DNA from 2 places in the Pseudonocardia sp. Ae505_Ps2 genome. Region 1 is predicted to be linked to the other one. Evidence: riboswitches for the same ligand, from Rfam matches in the RefSeq annotation. Region 1 holds a riboswitch; the other holds the start of a gene.
What was found. A riboswitch is a leader RNA that binds a small molecule or an ion and turns the genes downstream of it on or off. The one in region 1 is predicted to bind guanidine.
Positions count from the first base shown of each region.

Region 2: it holds a riboswitch for guanidine, as region 1 does, so the genes downstream of both, Ae505Ps2_RS28600 (multidrug efflux SMR transporter) here and Ae505Ps2_RS08645 (multidrug efflux SMR transporter) in region 1, are expected to answer to the same signal.

Region 1 is NZ_MCIP01000001.1:1,822,492-1,832,388, reverse strand. Features, by position in the region: gene Ae505Ps2_RS08670 (DUF418 domain-containing protein) at 1-759, shown strand, start outside; gene Ae505Ps2_RS08665 (YdcF family protein) at 877-1,890, shown strand; gene Ae505Ps2_RS08660 (LysE family translocator) at 1,896-2,531, opposite strand; gene Ae505Ps2_RS08655 (VOC family protein) at 2,579-2,959, opposite strand; gene Ae505Ps2_RS08650 (hypothetical protein) at 3,058-3,315, opposite strand; guanidine-III (ykkC-III) riboswitch at 3,388-3,453, shown strand; gene Ae505Ps2_RS08645 (multidrug efflux SMR transporter) at 3,475-3,789, shown strand; gene Ae505Ps2_RS08640 (hypothetical protein) at 3,868-4,179, opposite strand; gene Ae505Ps2_RS08635 ((2Fe-2S)-binding protein) at 4,275-4,745, opposite strand; gene Ae505Ps2_RS08630 (molybdopterin cofactor-binding domain-containing protein) at 4,756-7,107, opposite strand; gene Ae505Ps2_RS08625 ((2Fe-2S)-binding protein) at 7,492-7,962, opposite strand; gene Ae505Ps2_RS08620 (molybdopterin cofactor-binding domain-containing protein) at 7,973-9,897, opposite strand, start outside.
Region 2 is NZ_MCIP01000002.1:75,577-82,441, reverse strand. Features, by position in the region: partial or broken gene Ae505Ps2_RS33845 (IS3 family transposase) at 83-730, opposite strand; gene Ae505Ps2_RS28625 (transposase) at 727-1,038, opposite strand; partial or broken gene Ae505Ps2_RS28620 (RtcB family protein) at 1,109-1,471, opposite strand; gene Ae505Ps2_RS28615 (ISAs1 family transposase) at 1,505-2,041, shown strand; gene Ae505Ps2_RS28610 (IS30 family transposase) at 2,908-3,879, shown strand; partial or broken gene Ae505Ps2_RS28605 (IS3 family transposase) at 3,882-4,635, shown strand; guanidine-III (ykkC-III) riboswitch at 4,719-4,784, shown strand; gene Ae505Ps2_RS28600 (multidrug efflux SMR transporter) at 4,795-5,109, shown strand; gene Ae505Ps2_RS28595 (multidrug efflux SMR transporter) at 5,109-5,459, shown strand; gene Ae505Ps2_RS28590 (MerR family transcriptional regulator) at 5,837-6,259, opposite strand; partial or broken gene Ae505Ps2_RS28585 (IS701 family transposase) at 6,517-6,865, shown strand, end outside.

The DNA.
Region 1 (9,897 bases):
CTGCTCGCGCTCGGTGTGCTGGGCGCCGCACACCAGCTCCTGCAGCCCGGTGAGGCACTGCTCCCGTACGCGATCGTCGGCCTCGTCGTGCTCCTCCCGGCCTCCTGGCTGCCGCGGCCGGTGATCGCGCTCGGCGGAGCCGTCGCGATCGGCGTGGCGCTCACGTTCACCAGCGGTGGGTTGCTACTCATCCCCGGCCTGTTCCTGCTCGGCCTCGCCGCCGCCCGCTACGGCCTGCACCGCCAGATCGCGGCACCGAACCGGGCCGCGTGGACGGCTGTGCTGGCCGGGGCCGTCGTCGCTGCGGTGCCGTTGCTGAGCATCCAGGTCGACACGATCGAGAACAGCGGCTTCGACCAGGTGTCCTCGACCGCCGGGCTCGTCATGGCCGTCGGCTACGCGAGCGCCCTCGTCCTGCTGACGGCGTCCCCGGTCGGGCCGTGGGTCTCCTCCGTCCTCGCCCCGCTCGGGCGGCTCGCGCTGACGAACTACCTCTCGGCGACACTGCTGGTCCTGCTGCTGACCATGGTCCCGGCGTTCTCCGGCCCGGGCGGCTACCGCGTCCTGCTGCCGTTCGCCGCGGCGATCCTGGTGGTCCAGGTGGTCGCGAGCCGCTGGTGGCTGCGGCGCTTCCGGTACGGGCCGGTGGAGTGGGTGCTGCGCAGCATCTCCTGGTGGACCCCGGTACGGATGACACAGGCCGACGGCGGCCACCCGGACGCGCGGAGCTCCCTCCAGTCGGACGGCCGGGCGTCATGATCGGATGAGCCACGGCTCGGGTGCAGAGCCGTCGCGACGAGGAGGACCGGTGACCGGCGAGGAGCACGTGCGGAGAACGGACCGCCCGTCCGACGGGATGCGGCTGGGGGTGGCCCGGTGACGGTCGCCGGTGTCCTGTTCACCCTGGCCGCGCTGTCGGCGACGTTGTGCGTGGTCGGGGTGCTCGTCGAGCGACGACGGTTCCGCAACGCGCTGCTCGGCGGGACGGCGACGGTCCTGCTCCTGATGGCGGTGTTCGCCCAGCTCCTCCGGCTCGACATCGGCGTCATCGAGCCCGTGACGGTGGTGGTCGCGGCGCTGCTGATCGTGGGCGTGCTCGTGCTGACGGGCTTCCTGCTCGTCAACGGCGTCGTGATGATGCGGCGGGAGGGGCGGCGGCCGGCGAACCTGTTGTCCCTGCTCGCGGGGCTCGCCTGCCTCGCGGTCGTCGTCCTCGTCCCGATCATGGTGCGCGTCGAGAACCGGTTCCTGACGGCGCTGACCTTCGCGGCGCTGCTGCTCGCGGCCTACCTCGGGTTCCTGCTGTGCAGCCTGCTGGCCTACGCCTTCGTCTACGGGCGGCTGGGGGTCCGCCCGGGCGTCGACTTCGTCGTCGTGCTCGGGTCGGGGCTCATCCGCGGTGCGGTGCCGCCGCTGCTCGCCGCCCGTCTGGACCGCGGGGCCGCCCTGTGGGACCAGGAGCGGGAGCGGGGCGGGAACCCGATGCTGGTGACCTCCGGTGGCCGCGGTCCCGACGAGCCGGTCGCCGAGGCCGTCGCGATGGCCGACTACCTGGTCGCCCGCGGCGTGCCGTCGGAGAAGATCCTGCGGGAGGACCGGTCGAGGACGACGCAGGAGAACCTCGAGTTCAGCCGGGCGCTCATGACCGAACGGCTGCCCGACCATCGCTGCGTCATCGTCACCAACGACTTCCATGCGTTCCGGGCCGCGCTCACCGCCCGCCGGGTCGGGGTGAACGGCCAGGTCGTCGGCGCGCCGACCGCCCGCTACTACCGGCCCAGCGCCACCCTGCGCGAGTTCGTCGCGATCCTGGCCGAGCACCCGGTCCTGAACGCCGCGATCTGTCTCGCGCTGGTCGTGCTCGGGGTCGTGGTCGGCCTCGGCCGGTAGCCGCCCTACTGCGACGACCCCGTCGCCGCCACCCCGACGCCGAGACCGATCATCGCGAGCCCACCGGCACCGCCCACCGCCGCGATCCGCCTCGGCGACGACGCGAACCAGTCCCTGGCCGATCCCGCGGCGAGGGCCCACACGCTGTCGAGCACCAGGCCGATGGCGACGAAGAGCGCCCCCAGCAGCAGGATCTGCGTGCCGACCGGCCCACGCACGTCGACGAACTGGGGCAGGAACGCGACGAAGAAGACGACGGACTTCGGGTTCAGCACACCCACCACCAGGCCGTCGACGACGCTGCGGGCCGCGCCGATGCGCCGGCCCTCAGCGGAGCGATGCATCGCGCGGACGACGTCGTGCCGGTGCCGGAACGCCGCGATCCCCAGGTACACGAGGTAGGCGGCCCCCACCAGCTTGAGGACGGTGAACGCGGCAGCGGACTGTGCGACGAGCTGCCCGAGGCCGACGGCCACCGCGACCACCTGCAGGAAGACACCGACGGCGTTGCCGAGGACCGTCGCGAGCGCGGCGGACCGGCCGGCCGCGAGCGCACGACCGACGGTGAACACGACGCTGGGTCCGGGGATGGCGATGACGACCGCCGCGGCGGCGGCGAAGGCGAGCAGTCGATGGTCCACGACGAGAGCCTCCGCCGACCGGCCACCGACGTCGACCCCTTTCCCGATCAGGCTCCCGACGACGCGGGCCCGCCCCCGCCGTCGACGACGCAGAACCGGTTGCCCTCCGGATCCTGCATGATCACGTAGTCGGCGTCGGCGGGCCGGTGGCGCCACGGGACCTCCTGTGCGCCGAGTGCGACCAGGCGCCTGACCTCGGCCTGCTGGTCCTCGGCGTACAGGTCCAGGTGGATGCGCGGCGGCAGGACCCGCTCGGACGGCGCGACGTCGAGCGACACGTTCGGGCCGGGGCGGCCGTCGCGGGGGCGCAGGAGCGCGAAGTCGTCGTCGACGGGGGTGCGCAGCTCGTAGTCCAGGGCCGCGGTCCAGAACCGGATCTGCTCCGCCAGATCGTCGACCCGGATGACGACCGATCCCACGACCAGCATGCCGGCGACCGTAGGCCACAGCGGGCTCCCGGGCAGGATGGCGCGGTGGGTCCGCTCCTGGTGGCCGTGTCGGCCCGTCCTCCCCGACGCCCCGGCGGTCAGCGCAGACGGGCGATCAGCCGGAAGACCCACCACAGCAACGCCGTCACCCCACAGAGGAGACCGACGCCCAACAGCACCGAGCCCAGGATCGGCCACGTGAGGTCCGGACCGGGCGGATCGGGGGCCCCGGGCGGGAGGTAGTACACGTAGGGCTGGGCGTCCGGATCGGGAAGAGCGTACTGGAGCCACGGAGGCAGCATGATCATCCCGCCGGTGAACAGACACAACCCTGCGACGACGGCGAGCAGACGCACCCGGCGAGCGTAGGTCCCGGTCCGACCGGTCACCATCGCTCGACCCGGGCGCGGCGCTCCGCCATCCTGGTACCGGACCGCCCCCCGGCGGCTCCCCGGACGAGACGCGCCGTACCCGGAACGCCAAGACGACGCATCCCCTCCGGAAGGGAGCTCGTCATGGCATGGATCTACCTCGTGGTCTCCGGTGTGCTGGAGACGGTGTGGGCCGCGGCGCTGTCGCAGAGCCGCGGGTTCAGCAGGCTCGGCGCGTCGCTGCTGTTCGCGGGCGCGCTGGCTCTGAGCATGACCGGGCTGGCCCTGGCGTTGCGCGACCTGCCCGTCGGCACCGCGTACGCCGTGTGGGTCGGCATCGGCGCGGTCGGCACCGCGCTCTACGGCATGGCGGCCCTCGGCGAGCCGGCGACGACGGCGCGGCTGCTGTGCCTGCTCGCGATCGTCGCGGGTGTGGTGGGGCTGAAGGTCCTGCACTGACGGGCCTGCACCGACCCGGGAACGACGGCGGGGCCGGCACCCCGTGAGGAGTACCGGCCCCGCCGCCGTGGGAGCCCCTTACTCGAAGGGTCCGTCCTTCAGCAGCCCACCGGCCGGCCCCTCGACGAAGCGGGGGTCGGCCTGCGGGATCTCGGTGTCGGTGCCGTTGACGCCGTCGGGCCGGTTGCTCGACGAGACGGCGTCGGCCGAGTCGAAGAAGCCGTAACCGAGGGTGTCGGTGGTCTCCAGCACCGCGTCCAGGCCCTGGGTCGGGCTCTGCGTGCTGGGGTAGCCGTGCTCGGCGTCGGTGTCCGTGTCGGCCGAGGCGATCCCGGCCAGCGGGAAGGCCACCGCGGCGAGCGCGCCGACGGCGATGAGGGAGCGTCGCATCCGGTTCTGCATCGAATCCGTCCTTCGGTGTGGGGAGCTGGCCGTTCACACTAACGGCCTAGAGTGGTGCGGCGTAGGCACTCGCCGCGGCGGCGTCACATGTTGTCGGCGCCGGCCTTGATCGCCTTCCGGATGCGGTTGTAGGTCCCGCACCGGCAGATGTTGCGGATGTCGTCGAGCGCCTCGTCGTCGATCGAGCGCCCCTCGGCCGAGCAGCGCTTGACCAGGTCGATCGCCGCCATGATCTGGCCGGGCTGGCAGTACCCGCACTGGGCGACGTCGTGGTCGATCCAGGCCTGCTGCATCGGGTGCAGCTTCTCGCCGTCGGCGATCCCCTCGATCGTGGTGATCTCGTCGGACTCCGAGATCGCCCCGACCGGGACCGAGCACGGGTTGAAGGCCTTGCCGTTGATGTGGCTCGTACAGGCCTTGCAGACGTTGATCCCGCAGCCGTACTTCGGCCCGGTCACGCCCAGCAGGTCCCGCAGGACCCAGAGGACCCGGACGTCGTCCTCGACGTCGACGGTGACCTTCTCGCCGTTGACCGTGAAGGTGTGGGAAGGCATGTCAGTCTCCTCAGCGGGCGAAGGCGAGGCCGTTGGTCGGCGACGGCGGCACGGGCGGGATCGTCGGGTAGGGCTCGAACGGCAGCGGCTCGTTGTGCAGGATCGGGAACTGCGTCGGCACCGTGCCGGTGGCGCGCGCGTAGGCGCAGGCGATCGCGCCGCAGGTCGCGGCGACGCCGAACTCGCCGGCACCGCCGGGCTCGGGGGCCTCCGAGTCCTCGATGAGCACGATGTTCATCTCGGGCGGGGTGTTCCACTGCCGGGTGTAGAAGTAGTTGTCCCAGCTCGCCTCGACGAAGTGCCCGTCGACCAGGTGCAGGCCCGCGGTCAGCGTCATCGCGATGCCGTCGTTGATGCCGCCCATCATCTGGGCCTCGAAGCCACGCGGGTTGATGATCAGTCCGCCGTCGACGACATAGGTCACCTTGGTGACACGCGGGCCGGTGCGGGCCGAACGGATCTTCCGGTCGACGGTCTCCGGCCGGCAGTCGAGCTCGACGACCGCGCAGGCGACGCCCTTGTACTCGACGTGCATCGCGATGCCCTGGGCCGTGCCCTTCGGCATCGACTTGCCCCAGTCCGCCTCCTTCGCGGCCCGGTCGACGACGTTCTTCCAGCGGGTGAGCTTCGTGTAGGCCGACCGGAACTCGTACGGGTCCTTGCCCATCTTCGCCGCGACCTGGTCGATCATCAGCTCGCGTGCCGTCGCCGTGTCCGGCGAGTAGATGTTGCGCATGGAGCAGGTGTTGAAGCGCATGTCGACCTCGTTGAGCAGCGAGGTCGCGACGCCCACGTTGTACGGGTTGGTCTGCGTCGTGAGGTAGATGCTCTCCGAGACGGTCAGGTTGCCGCCGGGCGCCTTGTTCGCCGCCGCGGTGATCGCCTCGGACAGGCCCGGGTTGATCTCCGTCGCGACGCTCGTGTGCCGGATCTCGAAGCTGCTGACCGCGTCCCCGCTGACCTGGGCGCGCACCCGGCAGGTGGCCATCGGGTGGGTCCGTCCCTGACGGGAGTCGTCGGCGCGGGTCCAGATGAGCTTGACCGGCTTGCCGAACGCCTTCGAGCACTCGGCGGCCTCCTCCAGACCGTCGAAGAACAGCCGGCGGCCGAACGAGCCACCGCCCTCGGTGACGTGCACCGTCACCGCGTTCTGGGCGATCCCGAGCTTCTTGGCGATCTCGGCCTGCGCGGCGATCGGGGACTTCGACGGCCCCCAGATCTCGGCGGAGCCGTCACGGACGTCGGCGATCGCGCAATTGGTCTCCAGCGCGGAGTTGCTGCGGAAGTAGAAGGTGAAGTCGCCCTCGACGGTCTCACCGAGCGCCTGCGGGACGGCCAGCGGCAGCTCGCCACGGCGCAGCGCCGCCAGCACCGACTCGTCGTTCTCGCCCTCGACGGTTCCGCCGTCCCAGTCGACGTCGAGTGCGTTGACCGCGTCGACGGCCTGGCCGAAGGTCTTCGCCCGCACGGCGACACCGCTCGGGACCTGCTCGACGTCGGTGACGCCGGGCATGCGGCGGACCTCGTCGATGTTGTTGACGCCGAGCGGAGCCGAGTTGAGGTTCGGCCCGCGGCAGATGACGGTCGGGAGGGCGTCGGGGATCTGCAGGTCGGCGAGGAACTTCTTCTTGCCGGTGACGATCGCACGCGCGTCGGACTTGGTCCGGGGGGTGCCGATGACGGTGAACTCCTCGCGGTCCTTGAGGACCACGTCGACCGCCTCGTTCACCGAGCTGGAGGCCAGCTCGGTCAGCTCCCCGAAGGGCAGCTCCTCGCCGTTGGCGCCGGTGATCAGCCCCTGCCGGCTGCGCAGCACGTTGACGTCCTGGCGGAGCTCGTTCGCGGCCGCGTCGAGCAGCCGCTTCTGCGCGAGCGCCGCCGCGACCCGGATCGGGGTGTAGGTGGAGAACGTCGTCGTCGAGCCGCCGGTGAGCTGGTTGAACACCAGCTCCGGGCGGGCGTCGGCCAGGGTCACGATCACCTGGTCCGGGTCCAGGTTCATCTCCTCGGCGATGATCATCTGCGTCGAGGTGATGATGCCCTGGCCGTTGTCCGACCGGGGCAGGGCGAACGAGACGGTGCCGGCGCGGTTGACCTCGATGCGGATGAGGTTCGCGGTCGGGCGCGCGGAGTCACGGATGAGGTCGAGCAGGTCGTAGAGCTCGGCGGGCAGGGGCGGCGACGGGATCGCGGCCGCGTTGGCCTGCGGAACACCGGGGAGCCAGGTCTGGCGTCCGATCTCGGCGGCGACGACCAGCGTGGGGGCGGCGACGAGATAGCCGAGGAACCGCCGGCGGCTGACGTTCTTGCGGTTGTCTCCGGACGCCGGGCGCTCGGGGGCGGTGGCGCTATGAGCGGGCATCGTTGTCCTCTCCGACTGTGCTGCGGTGCACGACCCGGCGGCGACGTCCGGTGCGGGGAGCGGGGACGTCCGCGGGCATTCGGGCGATCAACGACGTGCCTGATTCGACGGTTACGCGTCGGCACGCGCGCCAGATGTCGTGCGAACTCCGCGGGCCGGACTGTTGGACATCCGTTGTTTCGCAGGTCAACGACTTGGCGTTCAGGGTCCCCTTACCCGCAGATGCGGATGACTCGCCGTCACAAAGACCGCAGGATGCGGCTACTCCAGCGAAGGCGATGCCACTCGTCCGAGTGATTCAGTCGACGCCGACCGAACCGAAGGCCGCTGTCTCCCGAAGTGACCGCGCCCGCCGCCCGGACTCCGTGCGGCGGGCGCGTGCCCTCACATGCCGTCGGCGCCGGCCTTGATCGCCTCACGGATACGGCGGTAGGTCCCGCACCGGCAGATGTTGCGGATCCCGTCGAGCGCCTCGTCGTCGATCGAACGGCCCTCCGCCGAACAGCGCTTCACCAGGTCGATCGCCGCCATGATCTGGCCGGGCTGGCAGTACCCGCACTGCGCCACGTCCTTGTCGATCCAGGCCTGCTGCATCGGGTGCAGTTCGTCGCCCGTGGCCAGACCTTCGATCGTGGTGATCTCGTCCGACTCCGACAGCGCGCCCACCGGTACCGAGCACGGGTTGAACGCCTTGCCGTTGATGTGGCTCGTACAGGCCTTGCAGACGTTGATGCCACAGCCGTACTTCGGCCCGGTCACCCCCAGCAGGTCCCGCAGGACCCAGAGCACCCGGACGTCGTCCTCGACGTCGACGGTGACCTTCTCACCGTTGACCGTGAAGGTGTGAGAACCCATGTCAACCTCCTCAGCGGGCGAAGTCGAGGCCGTTGGTCGGCGACGGCGGGATCGGTGGGACGGTCGGATACGGCTCGAACGGCAGCGGCTCGTTGTGCAGGATCGGGAAGTGGTCCGGCACCCGGCCCGTGGCCCTGGCGTAGGCGTTCGCGATCGCCCCGCAGGTCGGGGCGACGCCGAACTCCCCGGCCCCGCCGGGCTCCGGCCGACCGTTGTCGACGAGGTGGACCTGCAGGTCGAGCGGGGTGTTCCACTGCCGGGTGTAGAAGTAGTTGTCCCAGCTCGCCTCGACGAAGTGCCCGTCGACCAGGTGCAGGCCCGCGGTCAGCGTCATCGCGATCGCGTCGTTGATCCCACCCATGATCTGGGCCTTGAAGCCGAGCGGGTTGATGACCAGGCCACCGTCGACGGCGAAGACAGCCTTGGTCACGCGCGGACCGGTCCGCGCCTGGCGGACCTTCCGGTCGACGGTCTGCGGGCGGCAGTCGATCTCGACCAGGCAGGCGGCGAACCCCTTGTACTCGACGTGGAACCCGATGCCCTGCGCCGTGCCGTCGGGCATCGACCGGCCCCAGTCGCCCTCCTCCGCGACCTTGTCGAGCACCGCGCGCATGGCGTCGTTGCGGAGGAACTCGCGGCGGAACTCGTAGGAGTCCTTGCCCATCTTCTCGGCGATGCGGTCGACGATCAGGTCGCGGGCGGTGCAGACGTCGGGCGAGTACACATTGCGCATCGAGCCGGTGTTGAACCGCATGTCGACCTCGTTGAGCAGCCGGGTCTGGACACCGAAGTCGTACGGCGTGGCCTGGGTCAGCTCCCAGATCGCCTCCGCGACCGAGACCTGCCCCAGCGGGGCCTTCGCGGCGGCCGCGGTGACGGCGTCGCCGAAGCCGTGCCCGAAGTCGCAGGCGACGCCGGTGTGGCGCTGCTCGAAGCTGACGACGGACTCCCCCGAGACGACCGCCCGGATCCGGGAGGTGGCCATCGGGTGCACCCTGCCCTGGCGGGAGTCGTCGGCGCGCGACCAGATCAGCTTGACCGGCTTGCCGAGCTTCTGCGAGATCTCGGCGGCCTCCTTGGCCGCGTCGCCGAAGAGACGACGACCGAACGAGCCGCCGCCCGGGACGATGTGGATGGTGACCGCGTTGACCGGCAGCCCGAGCTGCTCGGCGATGTCGTGCTGCACGGTGATCGGGATCTTCAGCGAGGTCCAGATCTCGCATCTGCCGTCCCGGACATCGGCGATCGCGGTGTTGGTCTCCAGGGCCGAGCTGCTGCGGAAGTAGAAGGTGAAGTCGCCCTCGACGGTCTCCCCCGGCACCGACGGGACCGCCAGCGGCAGCTCGGCCGCCCGCACCTTCTGCAGCACGGACTCGTCGCTCTCGCCCTCGACGGTGCCGGCGTCCCACCGCACGCGCAGCGCGTTCACCCCGTCGACGGCCTGGCCGTAGGTGTGCGCGCGCACGGCGACGCCGGTGGCGCAGTCGACGACGTCGGTGACGCCCGGCATGGAGCGGACCTCGTCGGCGTTCGCGACCGACAGCGGGGCGCAGTTCAGGCCGGGGCCGCGGCAGATCACCGTCGGTAGCGCGTCGGGGATCTTCAGGTCGGCGATGAACTGCTTGCGCCCGGTGACGATGTCGCGGGCCTGGGCGTTGCGCCGGTCGGTCCCGATGACCGTGAACTCCTCGCGCGGCTTGAGCACGACCTCGACCGAGCGGGTGGCGTCGACGGCCGCGGCCTCGGTGAGCTCGCCGAACGGGATCGCGCTGCCCCCGGCGCCGGTGACGAGCCCGGCACGGCTGGTGAGCGTGTTCGCGTCCTGCTGGAGGAGGGCGGCGGCCGCGTCCAGCAGCCTGCCCTTGGCGATCGCCGCGGCGACCCGGATCGGGGTGTAGGTCGAGAACGTCGTGCTGGAGCCGCCGGTGAGCTGGT
Region 2 (6,865 bases), on a different contig from region 1:
CGCGCGCCTGGGGTGCGGGCTGATCATGGTCTACCGCGACAGCATCGAGCGCCGTATGTCCGACGTTGGACCCGGTCGACGGGGCGACACCGGCGTCGACCAGGCGCTGGGTGAACCGCAGCGCTGTGTACTGGGCTCCCTTGTCGCTGTGGAAGATCAACTGGCCGGGGCGCAGGTCCCGCGAGCGCAGGGCGTGGTTGAGCGCGGTGAGCACCAGCGCGGTCGTCGCACGGGAGTCGGTGGCCCAGCCGACGACCCGGTTGGAGAACGCGTCACGCACCGAGGCCATCCACAACACGCCCTCGCCGGTGACGATCCGGGTCAGATCGGCCACCCACACCCGGTTCGGCGCGGCCGCGGTGAAGTCGCGTTCGAGCAGGTCCGGCGCCGGCCGGTGGGCGGGGTTCTGCCGGGTCGAGCCGCCCTTCCAGCCGCGGCGCAGGTGGGCGCCCTGCAGGCCGTGCTCGCGCATGATCCGCTCGACGCGCTTGCGGCCGACGTGCACGCCTTGGCGGCGCAGCTCGAGCCAGACCCGCGGGGATCCGTAGGCGGTGGCGAACTCGCTGACCGAGCGGATCTTCACGATCTGTTCGAGGAGCACGGCGTCGTCGAGGTGGCGCTGAGAGGGGTTCGCGCGGCGGGTGCGCCAGTCGTAGTAGGTCGAGACCGGCACACCAAGGACCCGTAGTACGAGACCGGCGGGGAAGCCATGGGCGTCGACGAAGCTCATGACCACCTCCGGGTCGGGCCGATCTCGGAGGCGAAATAGGCGCTCGCCGCGCGCAGGACCTCGTTGACCCGCCGCAGCTCGGCGTTTTCCTTCGCCAGCCTGCGGTTCTCGGCGAGCATGTCGGTCGACGGCCGATCATGGCGCTCGCCGGTGTCGGCCTCGGCTTGGCGGACCCAGCTGCGCAGGGCCTCGTGATGCACCCCGAGCTGCTGCGCGAGCGTCCGGAACGTCGGGCGAGGGTCGGACTCCCGATACAGCCGAACCGCCCGTTCACGCAGCTCATCGGGGTACTTCTTCGGTGCAGTCACCAGTGCCTTCCTTCCTGGCTCTCAAGATCGAACCAGTGTTCAGACACTCCGGCAAAGCGGGGGAACCTCACAGCTCGATCATCACCCGCCGGTTGAGCCGCGCGTACTCCTGCGCCCAGTGCAGGTCGGCCCGGTAGGCGTCCATCTGCGGGGTGCCGGCGAGGAACACGGCCAGGTCGCGGTCGGGCAGCTCCTGGTTGTGCGGCAGCACCTTGGCCTTCTCGATGTGCAGGTTGGCCAGGATGTTGCCGATCCCCCGCGACCCGGAGTGCAGCATCAGCCAGACCCGGTCGTCGCCGTCGAGGCAGAGCTCCACAAAGTGATTTCCGCCCCCGAGCGAGCCGAGCTGCTGGTGGGCCTTGCCACGCAGCTTGTCCTCGCTGGTCCAGGACGCATCGCGCAGATGGTGCAGCCGGTCGAAGCCGCGCCAGAACCCGGCCCAGTCGAGCTCGGTGGGCACTACCTGATGACGGTCAAGGCTAACCAGCCCACGCTGCTGGCCCGGCTGCGTGCGCTGCCCTGGAAGATGACCGGGCCGGCCGCCCGGCAGCGGGCCCGTGGCCACGGGCGGGTCGAGACCCGCACGATCAGCGTGCTCTCCCTGCAGCGGTGCCCGGACCGGGGCGGGGAGTTCTTCCCACACGCCGCCCAGGCCATCCGGCTCATCCGCCGGCGCCGCCCGCTACGTCCGGGCGCACGGTGGAAGACCGTGACCGTCTACGCGATCACCAGCCTGACCGCGTTCCAGGCAGACCCGATCTTGCTGGCCCGCTGGATCCGCGGGCACTGGAACATCGAGAACCGGCTGCACTGGGTCCGGGACGTCTCCTTCGACGAGGACCGCTCCCAGACCCGCACCGCAGCCGGCCCCCAGGTCATGGCCGCCCTGCGCAACCTCGCGATCGCCGCACTCCGACTGACCGGAACCACCAACATCGCCGCCGGACTACGCCACCACGCCCGAGACGCCCACCGACCCTTGACCACCTACAAGATCATCTGACGACTTTGCCGGGGCCCTGGCTGCGCCCCAGCTACACTCCAAGAACTATTCGAATCCCCCCAGGAGATCCAACTTCCGCCGCAGTCCAGGACAACGGCATGCGACCGGCAACGCTAACTCGATAGACCTTGTTTTTCAAAACGCCATCAACCTTAAAGCTAAATTGACACGAACTCCCCACAATGATAGAGTCGCTTAGTTGCCCGGAGCCTATCAATTGCCTCTTCGAGTTCAGCACGGAAATCAGTCCTCCCGCCCGCACTCCTTTGAATTCTCCAGACCCTGCGCAGCCACCGGAAGAGAGAGGGAAGAAGCCGTCCACAACCTTCCGAGAAGGCGATGTCATCAATCCCACGACCTTTCCCTCTACGGTGACTCTACCTTCTTCTGTCATGACCAGAAGTCCTGTCACTGAAAGCAAGATAAATAATATCGACCCGGTCGATACTGCGACAACTCGGAATCGCCTCGAGCGGCCACTAATGACTCTTAAGAGACGCTCCCGAGTTCGCAATGTAACCGTATCCTGATCATCACTTCGCAGTAGCCCCGAACCTTCTCCGCGACTCTCCGACCTCTCGCCTTGACCCATCGGATCAAAAAGACTCACTACTCAGTCCTCATTTCTTTACAGGACTCCATGCCATCTAGGCTGGCCGCTCGGTGTCCTGGGCTCGGTGCGACGGTGCGGTCAGTCGGATTGCGCGTTCTCGGTCCTGTCTGCTAGAAGGAATAGGGCCGCGGTGATTACTGCGGCGACTACAAGTAGAGTATAGGTGACGTCCCATCCGTAGCGTTCGGTGAGTTCAGCCGGTCGTAGCACTTGATCTTGGTTGTTCGGCGGGACAGGATGTTCCGTGCGTGAGATGTTGATGTTGTCGGATCGGGAGGAGATCTCGAGGGGTCTCGCGGAGGGCTTGTCCTACAAGCAGATCGCCTCGGTGGTGGGTCGTGATCGGTCGGTGATCTCTCGTGAGGTCCGTCGTCACGGCGGACGCTACGAGTACCGGGCCGCGGCAGCGCAGGAACGGGCCCTGGCGGCGCGGGAGCGGCCGAAGCAGTTCGCGGTGGACCGTCACCCGCGGTTGCGCGGGATCGTGCATGCTCTGTTGCGTGGTGGCTGGTCACCGGCCTCGATCGCGGGCCGGTTGCCGACCGAGCACCCCGATGACGAGGCTTGTCGGGTGTCTCACGAGGCGATCTACCAGTGGATCTATGCCACCCCGGTGTCCACGCTGGCCCGCGAGCTGCTCGCGCTACGGTCCGGGCGCACCGCCCGACGAGGCGGCGCCAAGCCCCCACCGGCCCCGCGGATCAAGGACCCGACCTACATCGACGCCCGCCCCGCCGACGCCCAGGGGCGCGCCGTGCCCGGCCACTGGGAGGGTGACCTGGTCATCGGCAAGAACGGCAAGACCGCCGTCGCCACGCTGGTCGAGCGCACCTCCCGGTTCCTGGTCCTCGTGCCCCTGACCGGCCGCGCCGCGCTCACCGTCGGCCGTGGGGTCATCGCCGCCACCAGCGGTCTGCCCGCGCACATGCGGGCCTCACTGACCTGGGACTGCGGTGCCGAGATGGCCGGCCACGCCACCGTCACCAAGGGCTCGATGCCGGTGTACCTCGCCCACCCACACTCGCCGTGGGAACGCGGCAGCAACGAGAACCTCAACCGCATCGTCCGCGAGTACTTCCCGAAAGGCACGGACATCACCTCGGACCCGAAATACCTGGCGATGGTGGCTTGCGACATCAACGACCGACCCCGTAAAATCCACAACTGGAAGAAGCCCTCCGAGATATTCGCCGAACTCGTTGAGCTAGATGCTTCAACCGCCTGAATTCGCCCAGGTGTGTGTACGGGGTGCGGAAGATGTGGCGTGCGGCGCGGCGGGAAGGGCTCCGGGTCGGGCGGGACCAGATGGGGGTGATTGATGCGTGTCGCCGGGATCCAGGGCGTGCGCCGCGGGGTCCACCACACGGCCACGACGACCCGTGATCAGCGCGCAGCCCGCCATCCTGACCTGGTCAAGCGGGCGTGGGCGGCGCCGACTCGACCGGATGCGCTGTGGGTCGCGGATTTCACGTATGTGTGGACCGCCTCCGGGTTCTGCTACGTGTCGTTCGTGACCGACGTCCACTCCCGCAGAATCCTCGGATGGAAGGCGTCGATGAGCAAGACCACCGATCTCGTCTCCGGGGCCTTGGCGCAGGCGTTGTCCACTCGCCAACGGGCGATCAGCGAGTTCACCTCCGAGGGTCTTATTCATCATTCGGATGCCGGGTCCCAATATACGTCTCTGGCGTTCACCGAGCAACTCGCCGAGGCTGGTATCGCCGGCTCGATCGGCACCGTCGGTGACGCGCTGGACAACGCGCTGATGGAGTCCACGATCGGCCTGTACAAGTCAGAGCTCATCGTTCCGCATGCTCATTCTCGGAACTGGATCGGTCTTCGCGAAGTGGAGCGAGAGACCGCGGAGTGGGTTCACTGGTACAACAGTGTGAGGCTCCACTCCTCCATTGACTATATGTCGCCGATCGAACGAGAAATGGTGTACGCTACATCCATCGCCCAACAGGGTGCGGTGGCCTGAACCTCAGCCTCTCGCAGACCCAGGACGGTTCATAGCTCGCCGCCGCCTGCCATGGATCCGGAGTTCCTTGGTAGGTTTGCGTACCGAGGGCCTCAGTGGCCTTGCGGACGAGGTCGGCCAGTACCCGCGCAGCGACAAGACTGGCCTCTGGAGTTTATCGTGGCATGGAGCATCCTGATCGCCTCCGGTGTCCTGGAGGCAGTATGGGCGACAGCGCTGGCCGCCTCCGACGGCTTCAAACGCCGCGGACCGACGATCGTGTTCACGGTCGCTCTCGTCTTCAGCATGGCCGGGCTCGCAATCGCGATGCAGAGCCTGCCCACCGGCACCTCCTACGCTGTCTGGGTCGGTGTCGGCGCTGTGCTGACCGCCGGGTGGGCGATCAGCAGCGGCAAGGAGAAGGCGACCCCGCTGAAGATCATCCTGCTCGCCGGTCTGGTCGGCAGCGTGGCGGCGCTCAAGGTGGTTTCCTGATGAGTTGGCTGATCCTCATCGTCAGTGCGGTGTTCGAGGCCGTGTGGGCGACAGCGCTCGGCATGTCCGCCGGACTGAGCAGGCCCATCCCCACCGTCGTGTTCCTCGTGTTCCTGGGATTGAGCATGGTCGGCCTCGCGCTCGCGATGCGTAGCATCCCGGTCAGCGTCGCCTACTCGGTGTGGATCGGGATCGGCGCGGTACTGACCGTAGCGTACGCCATGCTAACGGGCGACGAGCAGTTCACACCCGCCAAAGCCGCTGTGCTCACCATCCTGATCGGATGCATCGTGGGACTCAAATTCACCAAGGGATCCGGCACATCAGATCGCGAGGTCAACGACGTGTAGAACTCGTGACGGAACCGGGCCAGTTCCCCGAACGCCGCCACCTGAGCTTGAGCGTGCACACTACCCACCGCAGCCCTTGTGTTGATCTTCTTCCTTCGACAGAAGCATGATCAACCAAGGGCTGCACCAATGATCACCCGGGGTCACAGCGACAGCACGCCGACGACCTCAGAGCTTAAAGCTCAAGCTCAGATCCGCCCGAAAGCAGGGCGGGTAGTCTGCCGACTGGCGGTGTGAGGTCGGTCGCGATCACGTGGTGAAACTCCGTAGGGATCCAGAGGACGACAGCATATGCGAACGCCAGCCTCGGCCTTCGGCGGCGATCTCGCTCTGCGTCAGCCCCCGAGACGTCGCTATGACCGGTACGTCCGCACAGGTCAAGGGGCGTGCGAGGTGCTACTCGACCGGGTGGAGGCGTCGAGGTTCTTCAGATCACGCGACAATGACTCGAGGCTGTCGACCTGGAGGCGCAGGGCGTCGAGCCGACTGTCCGTGGCTGCCCGGAACATTGCCAGGCAACCGAGCAGATCCTCGAGGCGCTCCGACCCGAGCTCATCGCGTTGCCCGCGCTCGTCGACCGTCGCCAGCAGTTCCTTGACCTGGTCGAGGCTGAAGTCAAGTGGCTTGAGCCGCTTGATGAACGCCAGCCGGTCGACATCGGCCTCGGTGTAGAGCCGGAAGCCTCCCGCCGACCGTGCCGAGGGAGTCACCAGTCCCACTTCGTCCCAGTGACGGATGGTGCGTAGCGACAGGCCGATGCGCGTCGACACCTGACCGATCTGCATCAGCTCATCCCCCATGCCCCCACCTTCCGTCATCGCCCAGCACGGGAATCCCCGCTCGAGGATAGTCAGCGACGCCGACAACGGGTACGCGCGACGCGCCCATCGCTGTGCGCCACTGGCCCGACGAGCCGACGGCGTCACCACCGACCACACCCAGCAGCCGAGCACACCGAGCCGGGCCGGGCGTTTTCCTTAGGAAAACGCCTAATACTGCAACGGCAGTTCGGCGTGTGGTGAGAGGCTGACGGCCGTTCGGCGGTGATGATCACCGCGTGGTTGATCTTGCCGGGTGGGTGGCCTCGTTGGACGCGGTGGTGGAGCTGATCTCTGGCCGTTTCCGCAGGGTCGAGCCGCGCCGGCGGGTCGGAACCTACCTGCGAGGCCTGCTCGCGGGGCTCGAGCGGAAGAACGGCTGGACCCTCGCCGAACACGCCGGGGCGATGTCGCCGGACGGGATGCAGCGGCTGCTGCGCACCGCGGACTGGGACGTCGACGGGGTCCGCGACGACCTGCGCGGCTACGTCCTGCAACATCTCACCGACACCGCGTCGGGGGTGTTCATCGTGGACGAGACCGGGTTCATCAAGAAGGGCCTGCGTTCGGCCGGGGTGCAGCGCCAGT